Regions from separate parts of the Isoptericola aurantiacus genome, predicted to be linked through region 1. Evidence: riboswitches for the same ligand, from Rfam matches in the RefSeq annotation. Region 1 holds a riboswitch; each other region holds the start of a gene.
The links. Region 1 has a riboswitch for cyclic di-AMP ahead of ACIQLL_RS12205 (C40 family peptidase). Riboswitches for the same ligand answer to the same signal wherever they lie in the genome.
Positions count from the first base shown of each region.

Region 1 (4,690 bases):
CCGGCGCCATCGCGCCGGTCGAGGTCTCGTTGTGCGGGGTGGCGTAGACGTCCACGGCGTCCGACGGCGTCAGGTACGCGACGCTGCCGGGTGCTGCGTCGACGACCTCGGGGTCCGCGAGGAACGGGGCGCGGCGCGTCGCCGCGGCAAACTTGGCCCCGAACTCGCCGAAGGTCGCGTGCTGGGCCCGCTCGCGCACGAGAGACGCCGTCGCCACCTCCCAGAACGCCGTCGACCCGCCGTTGCCGAGCACCACCTCGTAGCCGTCCGGCAGGTCGAAGAGGTCCGCCAGACCGGTGCGGACCCGGTGCACGACGTCCTTGACGGGTGCCTGGCGGTGCGAGGTCCCCAGGACGGGCCGGGTCGGGTCGCCCGCCGCGGCCACAGCGTCCACCTGGGCCGTGCGGACCTTCGACGGGCCGGAGCCGAACCGGCCGTCCGAGGGCAGCAGCGACGAGGGGATCTGCAGGGGCATGGTGACTCCGTGTCTCGGGTGCGCCGTCCGTCCCGGGGGCGACGCGGCAGCGTGGGTGTGTGCGAATAGACTAGGCCCGGGCCTCAAGACGGGAGCGGACGTGACGGACCTGATCGACACCACCGAGATGTACCTCAAGACGATCTACGAGCTGGGCGAGGAGGGCATCACGCCTCTGCGCGCACGGATCGCGGAGCGTCTGGGGCACTCCGGGCCGACGGTGTCGCAGACGGTCGCCCGCATGGAGCGCGACGGTCTCGTCGTCGTCACCGGGGACCGGCACCTGGAGCTCACGGACTCCGGCCGGTCCAAGGCCGTGCGGGTCATGCGCAAGCACCGGCTGGCCGAGCGCCTGCTCACCGACGTGATCAAGCTCGACTGGGAGCACGTGCACAACGAGGCGTGCCGCTGGGAGCACGTGATGAGCGACCTCGTGGAGCGTCGCCTGGTGACCCTGCTGGACCACCCTCACCAGGACCCGTACGGCAACCCCATCCCGGGTCTGTCCGAGCTCGGCGAGCAGTTCCAGGACGTCCCGTTCCTCGAGGGCGTGCAGTCCTTGCCGGCGCACCTGCTGGCGCGGCCCGGCGACGACGGGCTCGTGCTGCAGCGCATCGCCGAGCCGGTCCAGGTGGACGACGAGTTCCTCGCCCGGCTGGCGAGCGTCGGTCTGACGCCCGGCGTGCAGATCCAGGCCGAGCGGGCCGGTGACACCTACACGATCCAGGCCGTCGGCGGGAGCGAGGCGCTGGAGCTGCCGGAGGACCTCGCCAAGCACCTGTTCGTCGCAGCCGGCTGACCGGCGCCCGGACGCCCGGAGCGCGGTCGGACCGTCGGCCACGAGGCCGTCGTGATCGGAGCGTGACATCCCCATCCGGTTCGGGTACGGTCGGACACGCTCACCGGATTCGGTTTGGTGAGTACCGGGACGGACGCCGAACCCTGCCACCGTCCCGGTGCCCACGGATGACCGCACGGCAGGGGCGGGGGACCCACTTTCGGGCATCGGAGACGGTGTCCTCGGGGTGAAGCCTGATGGTTCGTAGGGACCGTGAGGCCGGGTGTTTTCTCCCACCCGAACCCGACAGCTGACCTCGTAGGCGACCGGAGAGGTTGAACGTGACTGCTCGCACCTCGCGTGGCAAGCACCGCGCTGCTCGTCGTCCGATGATCGCCGCGCCGTCGGCGGCTGCTGGGCGCCGGGCCGCTGTCGTGGCCACCGCCGGTGGTCTGCTGGTCTCGACGATCGGTGGCGCCACCGCTGCGCAGGCCGCGCCGGTCGACGCCGACGCCGCTCAGAAGCTCAGCACGGTCGACCTGGGTGCGCTGACCGACCAGGCCCGTGAGGCGCTGGAGTCCGCGCCGGTGGTCACGGTCGCGGCCAAGGCCGAGCTGGACGTCGAGAAGGTCACGGCGAAGTCGATCGAGAAGGCGGGCATCAAGGCCGCTCCCGAGCCCGAGCCGGTGCGTGAGGTCGCGCCGTCGCGTTCGGCCGAGCGCACCGCCGTGGAGTCGACCGAGTCCACCTCGACCGAGACGTCCACCACCGAGACCACCAGCACCGAGACGACGTCGGTCCCCGCCTCCGCGGTCGGTTCCTCCGTGATCTCGGTCGCCTCGCGCTACGTCGGCGTCCCGTACGTCTCCGGCGGCACCTCGCCGTCGGGCTTCGACTGCTCCGGGTTCACGCAGTACGTCTACGCCCAGGTCGGGATCTCGCTGCCCCGCAGCTCCTCGGACCAGCGGTACTCCGGAACCGTGATCTCCCGGGCGGACGCGCAGCCGGGTGACCTCATCTGGTCCCCGGGCCACGTCGCGATCTACGCGGGCGGCAACTCCCAGATCGACGCGCCGCGTCCCGGCAAGACGATCCAGTTCCGCAGCATCTGGCAGTCCAGCCCCACGTTCATCCGACTCGGCTGACGGCAGGACGCACAGCTCTCCGAGGGCCCCGAGGCGCGGCATGCGCCTCGGGGCCCTCTGCGTCCTCGGCACGGCACCCCGCGGTCCGTGTACCTCGGGCCGCCCTGCTGGCCGCAGAGGCCCCCTGGAAGCCCTCGACGAGCCCCGATCGACACGCTCCCGACGTCGTCGTGATCGAAACGTGACATGGCGACGACGATCGGATACCGTTCACTCGTTCGGTGGAGCATTTCGCCGAACCCCGTCCGGACGCCGAGTCCTGCCACCGGTCGGGGAGCCGAGACCCATGGCAGGAGCGGGGGACCCACTTTCGGGCATCGGAGACGGTGTCCTCGGGGTGAAGCCTGATGGTTCGTACGGACCGTGAGGCCGGGTGTTTTCTCCCACCCGAACCCGACAGCTGACTTCGTAGGCGGACGGAGAGGAAAGACGTGAACGCACGCACTACGACGCGAGGCCGGCACCGCGCCGCTCGTCGTCCGATGATCGCCGCGCCGTCGGCGGCTGCTGGGCGCCGGGCCGCTGTCGTGGCCACCGCCGGTGGTCTGCTGGTCTCGACGATCGGTGGCGCCACCGCTGCGCAGGCCGCGCCGGTCGACGCCGACGCCGCTCAGAAGCTCAGCACGGTCGACCTGGGTGCGCTGACCGACCAGGCCCGTGAGGCGCTGGAGTCCGCGCCGGTGGTCACGGTCGCGGCCAAGGCCGAGCTGGACGTCGAGAAGGTCACGGCGAAGTCGATCGAGAAGGCGGGCATCAAGGCCGCTCCCGAGCCCGAGCCGGTGGTGCGCGAGGTCGCGCCGTCGCGTTCGGCCGAGCGCACCGCCGTCGAGTCGACCGAGTCCACCTCGACCGAGTCCACCTCGACCGAGACCTCCTCGACCGAGACCACCAGCACCGAGACGAGCACGGCGCCCGCTGCCAGCACGAGCGGCTCGTCCGCCGTGTCGATCGCGGCCCGCTACATCGGCACGCCGTACGTGGTCGGCGGCGCCTCGCCGTCGGGCTTCGACTGCTCGGGCCTCGTCACCTATGTCTACGCCCAGCTCGGCATCTCGCTGCCCCACTCGTCCAGCGCGATCCTCAGCGCGTCGAACACCACGCAGATCTCGAGCTCGTCGGCGCAGCCGGGCGACCTCATCTGGTCCCCGGGTCACATCTCGATCTACATCGGCAACGGCCAGCAGATCGAGGCGACGCGCCCCGGTGGGTGGACCGTCCGCCAGTCCGGCATCTGGCAGTCCAGCCCCACGTACCTGCGCGTCACGGGCTGACCTCCCGCCGTCGCTGCGACCGACGCCCCGGTGCTCCCCACGAGCGCCGGGGCGTCGTCGCGTCCCGGTGTCGACGACGTGCCCGCGGGCGGGGGTGAGCGTGCGGCGCGCCCTCGGCGACTCCCGGCGGCTTTGCTGCACCTTGCGGCCGTCTTTCGCTACGCTTGAACCATGATGGCATCGGACGCCGAGGTCCGGTCATGACGGGAGGCGCGACATGACACGTCCAGAGGTCGTACTGGTCGGGGTCGACGGATCGGCGGCAAGCCTGCATGCCCTGGACTGGGCCGCGGCGTACGCCGGCAGGGTCGGCTGGTCGCTGCACGCCGTGTGCAGCTATTCGCTGCCGTCCTTCACGGCGGCCTCGCTCGACGGCGGGTACGCGGCCCTGGACGACACCGCCATCGCCGAGGGTGCCAAGGCCGTGCTGGCCGAGGTGCAGACACGGATCGCGCCGACGGGTGTGCCGATCGAGACGAGCGTCGCCACGGGGGACGCGGCGGGTGTCCTGGTCGAGCTGTCGGCGGAGCACTGCCTGGCCGTGGTCGGCACCCGCGGTCGCGGCGGGTTCACCGAGCGGCTTCTCGGCACCGTGTCGTCGGCGCTGCCGGCGCACGCCCACTGCCCGACGGTCGTCGTGCCGTACCGCGAGCCGGCCGGCGACGACGATCCGGAACGGCGGGACGGTGACACGGTCCATGAGGTGCGCCGGATCGTGGTCGGGGTGGACGGGTCGCCGACGGCGGAGGTCGCGCTGCGGCACGCCGTCGAGCAGGCCTCGGCCTGGGGCGCCGAGCTGGTGGCCGTCGCCGGGGTGCCGCTGGGGTCCGGCGCGGGCGTCCTGGCCTGGCTGCCCTCGCAGATCGACCACGAGCAGGTGCTCGCGGACGTGAAGGCCGGGCTCGACGTGATCGTCGACCGGGTCGGCGCCGAGCACCCGGAGCTGACGATCAAGCGGCACGTGCTCGACGGTTCGGGTGCCGAGCTGCTCACCGAGTTCTCGGCGGCATCGGACCTGGTG
Region 1 is NZ_JBJBAE010000003.1:503,114-507,803, reverse strand. Features, by position in the region: gene serC (phosphoserine transaminase) at 1-475, opposite strand, end outside; gene ACIQLL_RS12215 (metal-dependent transcriptional regulator) at 576-1,274, shown strand; cyclic di-AMP (ydaO/yuaA leader) riboswitch at 1,404-1,592, shown strand; gene ACIQLL_RS12210 (C40 family peptidase) at 1,595-2,398, shown strand; cyclic di-AMP (ydaO/yuaA leader) riboswitch at 2,664-2,827, shown strand; gene ACIQLL_RS12205 (C40 family peptidase) at 2,830-3,669, shown strand; gene ACIQLL_RS12200 (universal stress protein) at 3,887-4,690, shown strand, end outside.

Region 2 (4,690 bases), on a different contig from region 1:
GTGCGCGTGTGGTCGCTGTACGTGCCGCACGGCCGGGCGCTGGACGACCCGCACTACGCCTACAAGCTGGCCTGGCTCGAGGCGCTGCGTGCCGACGCCGCCGCGCGGCTGCGGGCGGAGCCCGGTGCCCAGATCGCGCTCCTCGGGGACTGGAACGTCATCCCCCGCGACTCCGACGTCTGGGACGTGACGGCGTTCGAGGGCAGGACGCACGTCTCGACGCCCGAGCGGGAGGCGTTCGCCGCGTTCGAGCAGGCGGGGTTCGTCGAGGTGACGCGCGAGCACCTCCCGGCACCCGGCACGTACACCTACTGGGACTACCAGCAACTCGCGTTCCCGCGGGACAAGGGGCTGCGGATCGACTTCGCGTACGCCTCACCCGCCCTGGCGGACCGGGTCACCGGCGCCGCCGTCGACCGCGAGGAGCGCAAGGGCAAGGGAGCGAGCGACCACGTGCCGGTCGTGCTCGACCTCGCCTGAACCCTGTCACGACCCTGCCGTCCGGCGCCGAGAGGTTGACCCCCATGACCGACCGTCCCGAGGATCCCGAGGACCTGTCGTTCGCCACGCCCGGTCCGGGTGCGGACCCGCACGCCCGGGACGGCGTCGACGGTACGCAGCGTCCGTCCTCCGCCGCCGGAGCGCACGGCGCACGGCCGACGGCGGACGTCCGGCCGGCGGGCGACGGCGTCGCCGCTCCCGTGGACGACCCGGCGGTCTACGGGGCCCGCTGGGGAGCGCCGGGCGGGCCGACCCCGGCCGAACGCGCCGAGGCGCGACGTCGCGCGCGACGGTGGGTGGCGGGGACGCTGGGCGCGATCGTGCTGGTGGTGGCCGTCGCCGCAGGCGTCTCGTCCGTGACGACGCGGGCGCACGACGACGCCTGGGTCCCGCTGGCCGCGGACGTCACCGAACCGACCACCGCCAACGCGGTCCAGCTCGTGCTGGGTTCGTGCGTCGCCGAGGTGCCGCCCGACGCCGAGGTGGGGGTGGTGCAGGTGGTCCCGTGCACCTCCGAGCACTCGGCGCAGGTCGTGGGACGCACGGACTCCGCCCCGGACGAGGTCTGGCCCGGCGACGACGTCGTGGCCGCGCGCGCGGCACGGATCTGCACGCCGGACCTCCTGGGACCCCGGGCCGCGGGGGCGGGCGACGGCGTGGCGCTGGTCGTCTGGGCCCCCAGCGAGGCGTCCTGGGAGGCCGGCGACCGGACCGGGCTCTGCGTGGCGACCACCACAGCGCCGGCCACGGGTTCGCTGCTGGAGTGAGCCCGGTCACCCCGGTTGTGAAGGAAGCCGCGCGACCTGCACGGACGTCCCGCTCGGGCGCCTCGGTGCGCACGCTCCCATCGCACTTTCCGGGACACATCGGACAGCGTTTCCGGGCCTGATATCCGTGTTTCACCGGATATCACCGTGCAGTCGGACATCGTCTCGCCGACGAGATCCTCCACACCTCCTTCACCAGGAGGTCCGGGACTCGCCGTTATCTGATTGTGATCAGCCGTCGGGGCGCCGTTAACGTCGCTCCGTCGCCGGGAGACTCTCGGTGGCGGCCGGTCCGCAGCCGAGTGCTGCCGGCGGACCGGCGTCCTGATCAGCACCACGGCAGCAGCGGGAGAACCACTTTCGGGCGACACCATCGTCGTCCTCGGGGTTAAGCCGCCACCTGGCGGCGGGCCACTACTTCTCGGCCTCATCCGACAGCTCATCTCGCAGGCTCGAGAGGTACCCGATGCACTCCACCTCGATCGATCCTGCGCGCCCCGGCGCGGCAGTCGTCGCGAAAGCACCCTTCGTGCGCCGAGCGGTCGTCGCGATGACCCTCACCGGCGCGCTCGCCGGCGGCACCCTCGTCGCCGGTGCCGGCGCCGCCTCGGCGACGACCGACACAGCCACCACGACCACGACGGGCACGGTCGCCGCCGAGCAGACGCCGACGGTCCGCCTCGATCGGACCCGCAACAGTGCCCGCCAGGGCAAGGGCAGCACCAAGCCGAAGTTCACCGTCACCGTCCGCTCGGACGGCGCTGCGGTGAAGGGCAGAGCGGCCCTCTACATCCACGGCAGCAAGGTCGCCGCCAAGAAGCTCGGCGCCGACGGGACGACCAGCTTCCGGCCGCTGCTGAGGAACTACAAGCTCGGCCGGAACAAGGTCGTCGTCAAGGTCGCCCCGGCAGCCGTCACCGGGCTCGGCGACGTGACCAAGGTGCGCTTCGTCCAGCTCAAGGCCAAGGCAGCGCCGAACGTCGCCATTAAGCAGTCCCGCAAGTCCGGGACCAAGGGCAAGAGCGCGACCCGCCCCAAGTTCACCGTCAAGGCCGCCCGGTGGGGTGACCCCGTGCGCGGCCGGGTCGCGATCTCCGTCAAGGGCAAGCACGTCGCGACGAGGAAGCTCCACCACGGCAAGGCCACGTTCCGCCCCGGGTGGAACCACTACCGCGTCGGGAGGAACAAGGTCCGCGTCGCCGTCCTGCCGGCAGGCGGACAGGGTCTGCACAAGGTCGCCAAGGCCCGCTGGGTGAAGGCCAAGAAGAAGATCACCCGCGGGCAGAAGGTCGTTCGCGTCGCCAACCGCTACGTGGGCTACCGCTACACCTACGGCGGCACCTCGCCCAGCAGCGGGTTCGACTGCTCGGGCTTCACGTCCTATGTGTACAAGAAGGCGATCGGCAAGACACTGCCGCGCTCGTCCTCCGCGCAGCGGTCGGTCGGGCACCGCGTCGCCCGCAGCCACGCCAAGAAGGGCGACATCGTCTACACGCCCGGCCACGTGGCCATCTACGCCGGCAACGGTCGGGTCATCGAGGCGGCTCGCCCCGGCGTCGGCGTCGTCAAGCGCAGCATGTGGCAGGACAGCCCGACGTTCATCCGCGTCTGATCCGTCCCGCACCACCACGAGCGGCCCGCCCGTACCTGTCCGGTACGGGCGGGTCGCTCTCGTTCAGGAGAGCTCGAGCCCCTCGCCGCCGTCGGCGCGGTCGACGACGACCGTGCCGCCGTCGGGCACCTCCCCCGCCAGCAGCTTCCGGGCGAGCCGGTCGCCGATCTCGCGCTGCACGAGCCGCCGCAGCGGCCGCGCCCCGTAGGCGGGGTCGAATCCCTCGAGCGCCAACCACTCGCGTGCGGCGTCGGTGACGTCGAGCGTGATCCGTCGGTCGGCGAGCCGCCGTGCGAGCGCCTCGACCTGCAGGTCGACGATGCGTCCCAGCTCGGCGACGCTCAGCGCGTCGAACAGCACGACGTCGTCGAGCCGGTTGAGGAACTCCGGCTTGAAGGCGGCACGCACCGCCGTCATCACGCTCTCGCGCCGGGCCGCCTCGTCCAGCGTCGGGTCCACCAGGAACTGCGAACCCAGGTTCGAGGTCAGCACCAGGATGGTGTTGCGGAAGTCCACGGTGCGGCCCTGGCCGTCGGTGAGCCGGCCGTCGTCGAGCACCTGCAGCAGGATGTCGAAGACCTCGGGGTGGGCCTTCTCGACCTCGTCGAGCAGCACCACGGTGTAGGGCCGACGGCGGACCGCCTCGGTGAGCTGGCCGCCCTCCTCGTAGCCCACGTACCCCGGAGGAGCACCGACCAGCCGCGCCACCGAGTGCTTCTCGGAGTACTCGGACATGTCGATGCGCACCATGGCCCGCTCGTCGTCGAAGAGGAACTCCGCGAGCGACTTGGCGAGCTCGGTCTTGCCGACGCCGGTCGGTCCGAGGAACAGGAACGACCCGGTGGGCCGGTCGGGGTCGGCGACGCCGGCCCGCGAGCGCCGCACCGCGTCGGACACGGAGCGCACGGCGGCCTGCTGGCCGATGAGGCGGTGCCCGAGCATGTCCTCCATGCCGAGCAGCTTCTCGGTCTCGCCCTGCAGCATCCGGCCGGCGGGGATGCCGGTCCAGGCCGAGACGACCTCGGCCACCTCGTCCGCCCCGACCTTGTCGGCGATCATCGGTGCCTCCTGGGCGGTCTCCTCGGCGGCAGCCTCGGAGGCCTCGGCCTGCTCGGCCTCGACGAGCTCGCGCTCGACCGACGGGATCTCCCCGTACAGGAGCCGGGCGGCGGCCTCGAGGTCGCCCTCGCGCTGCAGGCGGTCGGCCTCGGTGCGCAGCTCGTCGATGCGGGCGCGCAGTTCACCGACGCGGTTGTGGCCGGCCTTCTCGGCCTCCCAGCGGGCCGTGAGCGCGGCGAGCTCCTCGCGGCGGTCGGCGAGGTCGGCGCGCAGCTTCTCGAGCCGCTCGCGCGCGGCGGCGTCCGCCGAACCCTCGGCGTCCTTGAGCACGACCTCCTCCATCTCGAGGCGTGTCACGGCACGCTGCAGCTCGTCGATCTCGACGGGTGAGGAGTCCATCTCCATGCGCAGCCGCGAGGCGGCCTCGTCGACGAGGTCGATGGCCTTGTCGGGGAGCTGGCGGCCGGTGATGTACCGGTCGGACAGCGCCGCGGCCGCCACGAGCGCGGAGTCGGCGATGGTCACCTTGTGGTGCGCCTCGTACCGCTCCTTGAGCCCGCGCAGGATCGCGACGGTGTCCTCCACGGACGGCTCGCCGACGAACACCTGCTGGAAGCGGCGCTCGAGGGCCGGGTCCTTCTCGATGTTCTCGCGGAACTCGTCGAGCGTCGTGGCGCCCACCATGCGCAGCTCGCCGCGGGCGAGCATGGGCTTGAGCATGTTGCCGGCGTCCATGGCGCCCTCGCTGCCC
Region 2 is NZ_JBJBAE010000001.1:635,123-639,812, forward strand. Features, by position in the region: gene ACIQLL_RS02850 (exodeoxyribonuclease III) at 1-480, shown strand, start outside; gene ACIQLL_RS02855 (septum formation family protein) at 525-1,268, shown strand; cyclic di-AMP (ydaO/yuaA leader) riboswitch at 1,589-1,732, shown strand; gene ACIQLL_RS02860 (C40 family peptidase) at 1,735-2,880, shown strand; gene clpB (ATP-dependent chaperone ClpB) at 2,944-4,690, opposite strand, start outside.
Region 2: it holds a riboswitch for cyclic di-AMP, as region 1 does, so the genes downstream of both, ACIQLL_RS02860 (C40 family peptidase) here and ACIQLL_RS12205 (C40 family peptidase) in region 1, are expected to answer to the same signal.

Region 3 (4,690 bases), on a different contig from region 1:
CACCGGCACGAAGCCGGCCAGGCCGAAGGCTCCGGCGCGCATCAGGGCGCGGGTGCGGGTCGAGGTTCTGGGCATCAGCGGACACTAGCCCGGTGTCCGGCTGATCGCAGCCGGACGGATGCCGAGGTGTCCCGGACGAGACGGTTCGGCGGCCTCAGGATCCCCGGCGCGGTCCGGGGCGCCCGGGTCGCACGGCGCGGAGCGAGTTGAGGATCGCCAGCAGGTCGACCCCCTCCTGGCTCAGTGCTCCCAGCACCGCGGGGACGGCACCGGTCGCCGCCACGAGCATCAGCACCACCGACAGCCCGATGCCGAGCCAGATGCTCTGGAGCGCCACGGTCATCGTGCGCCGACCGACCTGGACGGCGGTGGCGACCTTGGTGAGGTCCTCGGTGAGCACGACGACGTCGGCGGACTCGCTCGCCGCCGTCGAGCCCCGCGCACCCATCGCCACCCCGACGTCCGCGGCCGCGAGGAACGGGGCGTCGTTCACCCCGTCCCCGACGGCGAGCACGGGCCGCACCGGGAGCGTGCGCACGATCCGGACCTTGTCCTCGGGAAGGCACTCCGCGTGCACCTGGGTGAGCCCCACGGACCGGGCGACGTGCTCCGCCGTCGAGCGGGCGTCACCCGTGACCATGAGCCGCTCGGAGACTCCCAGCCAGGCCAGCTCGGTCATCGTGGTCGGGGCGTCCGGCCGGGGCAGGTCGCTCATCACCAGCGCCCCCGCGAAGCCGCCGTCGATCCCCACGTACACGGCCAGCTCCCCCGGTCCCAACGCTTGCTCCTCGACGTCGCCGACGGCCCGGGCCACGCGGGCGCGCTTGCCGACGACGACGTCGTGGCCCCCGACCTTGGCCACCACACCGTGGGTCGCCTCCTCCTCGGCCTCCGAGGCGGTACCGAGGCGCAGCCCCCGGTCCTCGGCGGCCGCACGGACCGACGTCGCCAGCACGTGCGACGAGTACTGCTCGGCCGAGGCCGCGAGCCGCAGCACGTCGTCCGCGTCCCACGGCGCCCGGGGGTGCACGGCGCGAAGCTCGGGGCGTCCGGTGGTGATCGTCCCGGTCTTGTCGAAGGCGGCGGCGCGGACCGCGGACAGCCGCTCGAGGGTTCCGGCGTCCTTGACGATGACGCCGGCGTGGGCCGCCCTGCTCATCCCCCCGAGGAACGCCACGGGCGCCGCGATGAGCAGCGGACACGGGGTGGCGACCACCAGCACCTCCGCGACCACCGTGGCGTCGCCGTGGTACCACCAGGCCAGACCCGCCACCAGGAAGGCGAACGCGGTGAACGGCACCGCGTAGCGGTCGGCCAACCGCACCACGGGCGCCCGGGACTCGGCCGCCTCGGTGACCATGGCGACGATGCGGGTGTACTGGCTGTCCGCGGCGGCCGCGGCCGCCCGGACCACGACGGCGTGCTCGGTGTTCAGCGTCCCGGACAGCACCGGGTCGCCCGCGTAGCGCGTGACGGGGAGGCTCTCGCCGGTCAACGACGACTCGTCGAGGTCGACCTCGGCGCTCAGGAGCTCGCCGTCCACCGGGACGACCTCCGCCGGGCGGACCAGCAGACGGTCCCCGGGCAGCACCTCCTCCACCGGGACGTCGGTCACGAGGTCGTCGCGGTCGAGACGGTGCGCGCGGTTCGGGGCGCGCTCCAGCAGGGCGCGCAGCTCGTGCCGCGCACGGCGGGCGGCGTAGTCCTCGAGCGCCTGCCCACCCGTGAGCATGAGGACGACGACGAGCGCCGCGACGTACTCACCGACCACGACCGTGGCGACGATCGCCGTGACGGCGAGCAGGTCGACCCCCCACCGACCCGCCAGGAGGTCGCGGGCCATGCGAGTGGCGACCCGTGCTGCCACGAGGAGCGCCCAGCCGGATCCGAGCCACTGCATCGCCTCCTGCTGACCCGCGGCGAACAGCACGAGGACGACGGCGCCGACCGCGAGGGTCGCGAAGACCAGCGGGTAGCGGCGCAGCAGACGGCGGCCGCGCCGCGCGGAACCGGTCGCGACGAGCGTCTGCGACGGCGGCGGGTAAACCATGCTCCATCCTCGCGCCCTCCGCACCGACTGGCTCCCGGGACACCCTCTGCGACGGTCGGCGGGCACGTCGCGCCGGGCGACCGTGACCGAATCGTGACAACTCGAGGTCGCGGGGATAGGGTCCAGACATCTCACGTGCCGTGAGCCGTCCGGGCGGGCGCCGAGCCCTGTCACCGCCCCGGACCTCCGACGACATCGACGACAGGGACGGGGGACCCACTTCCGGGCACCAGAGGTGCCCTCGGGGTGAAGCCGTGCAGGCACCGCCTGCCGGCCGGGTCAGTCTCCGACCCGAACCCGACAGCTAACCCCGCAGGCGCCAGGAGATCCGACATGCCCACGCGAACGTACCGGCGCGGTACCGCGCACACCGGGCCCGAGGCCGCACCGCACGCCCTGCCCCGGGGACGTCGATGAGGCACGCGCGCGAGGCGAGCGACCCTCGCCCGCCGGCCCTGCCCGCCACGAGGTCCGCACGTCACGGCCGCGGCAGGCACGTCGCCGGCCCAGCCCGACGCCGCGGGCCGACCTGGTCCTCCCTCGCCCCCACGAGCTGGCCGCTGAGCCTCGGCATCGGGCTCGTGGTCACCATGGCCACCACCACGGGCCTCGCCGCGACCCCCGGTGCCACCGGCGCCGTCCCGGAGGCGCAGCGCGCGGACCCCGACCCGGCGGTGTCCGGCGTCCGCGCGCCCCACGACGTCGCGGCCGACGACGGCGTCGTCCAGCGCGCCGCCCTGATGGCCGATCGCGGTCAGGCCGCCTCGCGCAGCGGAGCCCGGACCGCACCCCGGTCGTCCGCCGTCGTCGTGCCGAAGGACGCCACCCTGCCGGCGGAGCAGCTCACGATCGACGTCGACGCCGCTCCCGAGCCGCCGGTGCTGCCCGGTTGCGACGGCCAGGCCACCGGCGCGGGCAGCAACGGGTACATCTCCTCGAGCGAGATGTGCTCCCTGTGGGACGGCGGACCGTCGGTCCGCGCGGACGCCGCGGTCGCCCTCGCCCGGCTCAACCAGGTCTTCCGCGCCACGTTCGGCGAGAACATGTGCGTCACCGACGGCTACCGCAGCTACAGCCAGCAGGTGGCGACCCGGGCGGCCAAGGGCAGCCTGGCGGCCCCTCCCGGCACGTCGAACCACGGCTGGGGCCTGGCCGTGGACCTGTGCCCGGAGACCTACTCCGGGAGCCGCTACGACTGGCTCCGCGCCAACGCCCCGGCCTTCGGCTGGGACAACCCGGCCTGGGCCCGCACCGGCGGGTCCAAGTACGAACCCTGGCACTGGGAGTTCACCGCCGCCGTCACGGCGATGGGCGGGGTGTCCTGACCGGAGGCCCTCGCCTCGACGCACGAGCGCCCGGACCCTCCGACGAGGGTCCGGGCGCTCGTGGCGCGGGGGCCGGATCAGCTCCGGCCGGCGTCGATCAGGCGCGGACGCGACGGCGCAGGAACAGGAAGCTCCCGCCGGCGGCGATCAGCAGCACGGCACCGAGGGCCAGCCAGGCCGTCGGGGCACCCGTCGTCGCCAGCTCCGACCCGGTGGCGGAGGCGTCCGCGGTGTCCGCGACCGGCTCGGCCGAGGTGTCGGTGTCGACGGCGACCGCCTGCTCGGCCACGGCGTCGTCCTCGGTCTCGACCGGCTCCAGCTCCTCGACGCCGTCGGTGACCTGGGGCCCGGCGTCGGTCGGGTAGGCGATCTCGACCTGCAGCTCCGGGTTGACCCGCAGGGTCGCGGAGACGTCGCCGAGCGTCCAGGCGTACTCGCCCTCGCTCCGCGTCCAGGTCCCGTCCACCAGGGCCCAGTCCGGGAAGGCCGACGGCGTGCCGTCCTCCTCCAGCTCGGCACCGGGCCACAGGACGCTGCCGGTGAGACGGCCGTCGACGAGCTCACCCAGCTCGATCTCCGTCGTGTTCGTGCCGTCGGTCAGCTCGAGGTAGGCCGTGTTGCCGGTGGACTCGTTCTGCGGGTCGGACAGGTAGACGTCGAAGAGGATCCACGGGACGCCGTCGACGCTCGTGGACGAGACGGTCGACCCCTCCAGCGAGAGCCCGTCACCGGTGTCCGTGCCGTCGGCGTCCTCACCCTCGGTGCCCTCGGACTCCTCGATCACGATGTCGACGTTCGCACCGCCCCAGTTGCCGGCGAGGTCGAACGCACCGACCCGGACGGTGTAGCTGCCGGCGGGCAGGTCGGTCGGGAGCGCCCAGCTGCCCGTCCACGACGCCTCGCCGATCGCGGTGGCGGCCGACGTCGACCCGATCGGCCCGTAGAACGTGCCGTCCTTGTAGAGGTTGGCGCCGATGCGGCGCAGCAGCGTGTTGTCGGTCGCGGTGAGGACGACGTCGCCCGCCTCGTCGGCCGACGTCGACGCCCCGGCGGTCGGCGCGGTGATCTCCACGACCGGGCGCTCGTTGTCGAGGACGAACTCGACGGTCGTCGTGTTCCCGAGGGCGTCGCTCACGACCAGCGTGTTCGTGCCCTCGACGGCGCCGAAAACGCCGGGCTTGACGAAGTTCAGGTCGGACCAGACGTCGTCCGTCAGGTCCTTCTCCACGCCGTTGAGCGTCAGGCCGGCGACCTTCGAGGCGTCGTGCAGCTTGAAGCTCACGGAGCGGTAGTGGCCGTCACCGCCGATGGTGTC
Region 3 is NZ_JBJBAE010000001.1:917,798-922,487, forward strand. Features, by position in the region: gene ACIQLL_RS04235 (phosphatase PAP2 family protein) at 1-75, opposite strand, end outside; gene ACIQLL_RS04240 (heavy metal translocating P-type ATPase) at 155-2,050, opposite strand; cyclic di-AMP (ydaO/yuaA leader) riboswitch at 2,259-2,363, shown strand; gene ACIQLL_RS04245 (M15 family metallopeptidase) at 2,641-3,375, shown strand; gene ACIQLL_RS04250 (Ig-like domain-containing protein) at 3,473-4,690, opposite strand, start outside.
Region 3: it holds a riboswitch for cyclic di-AMP, as region 1 does, so the genes downstream of both, ACIQLL_RS04245 (M15 family metallopeptidase) here and ACIQLL_RS12205 (C40 family peptidase) in region 1, are expected to answer to the same signal.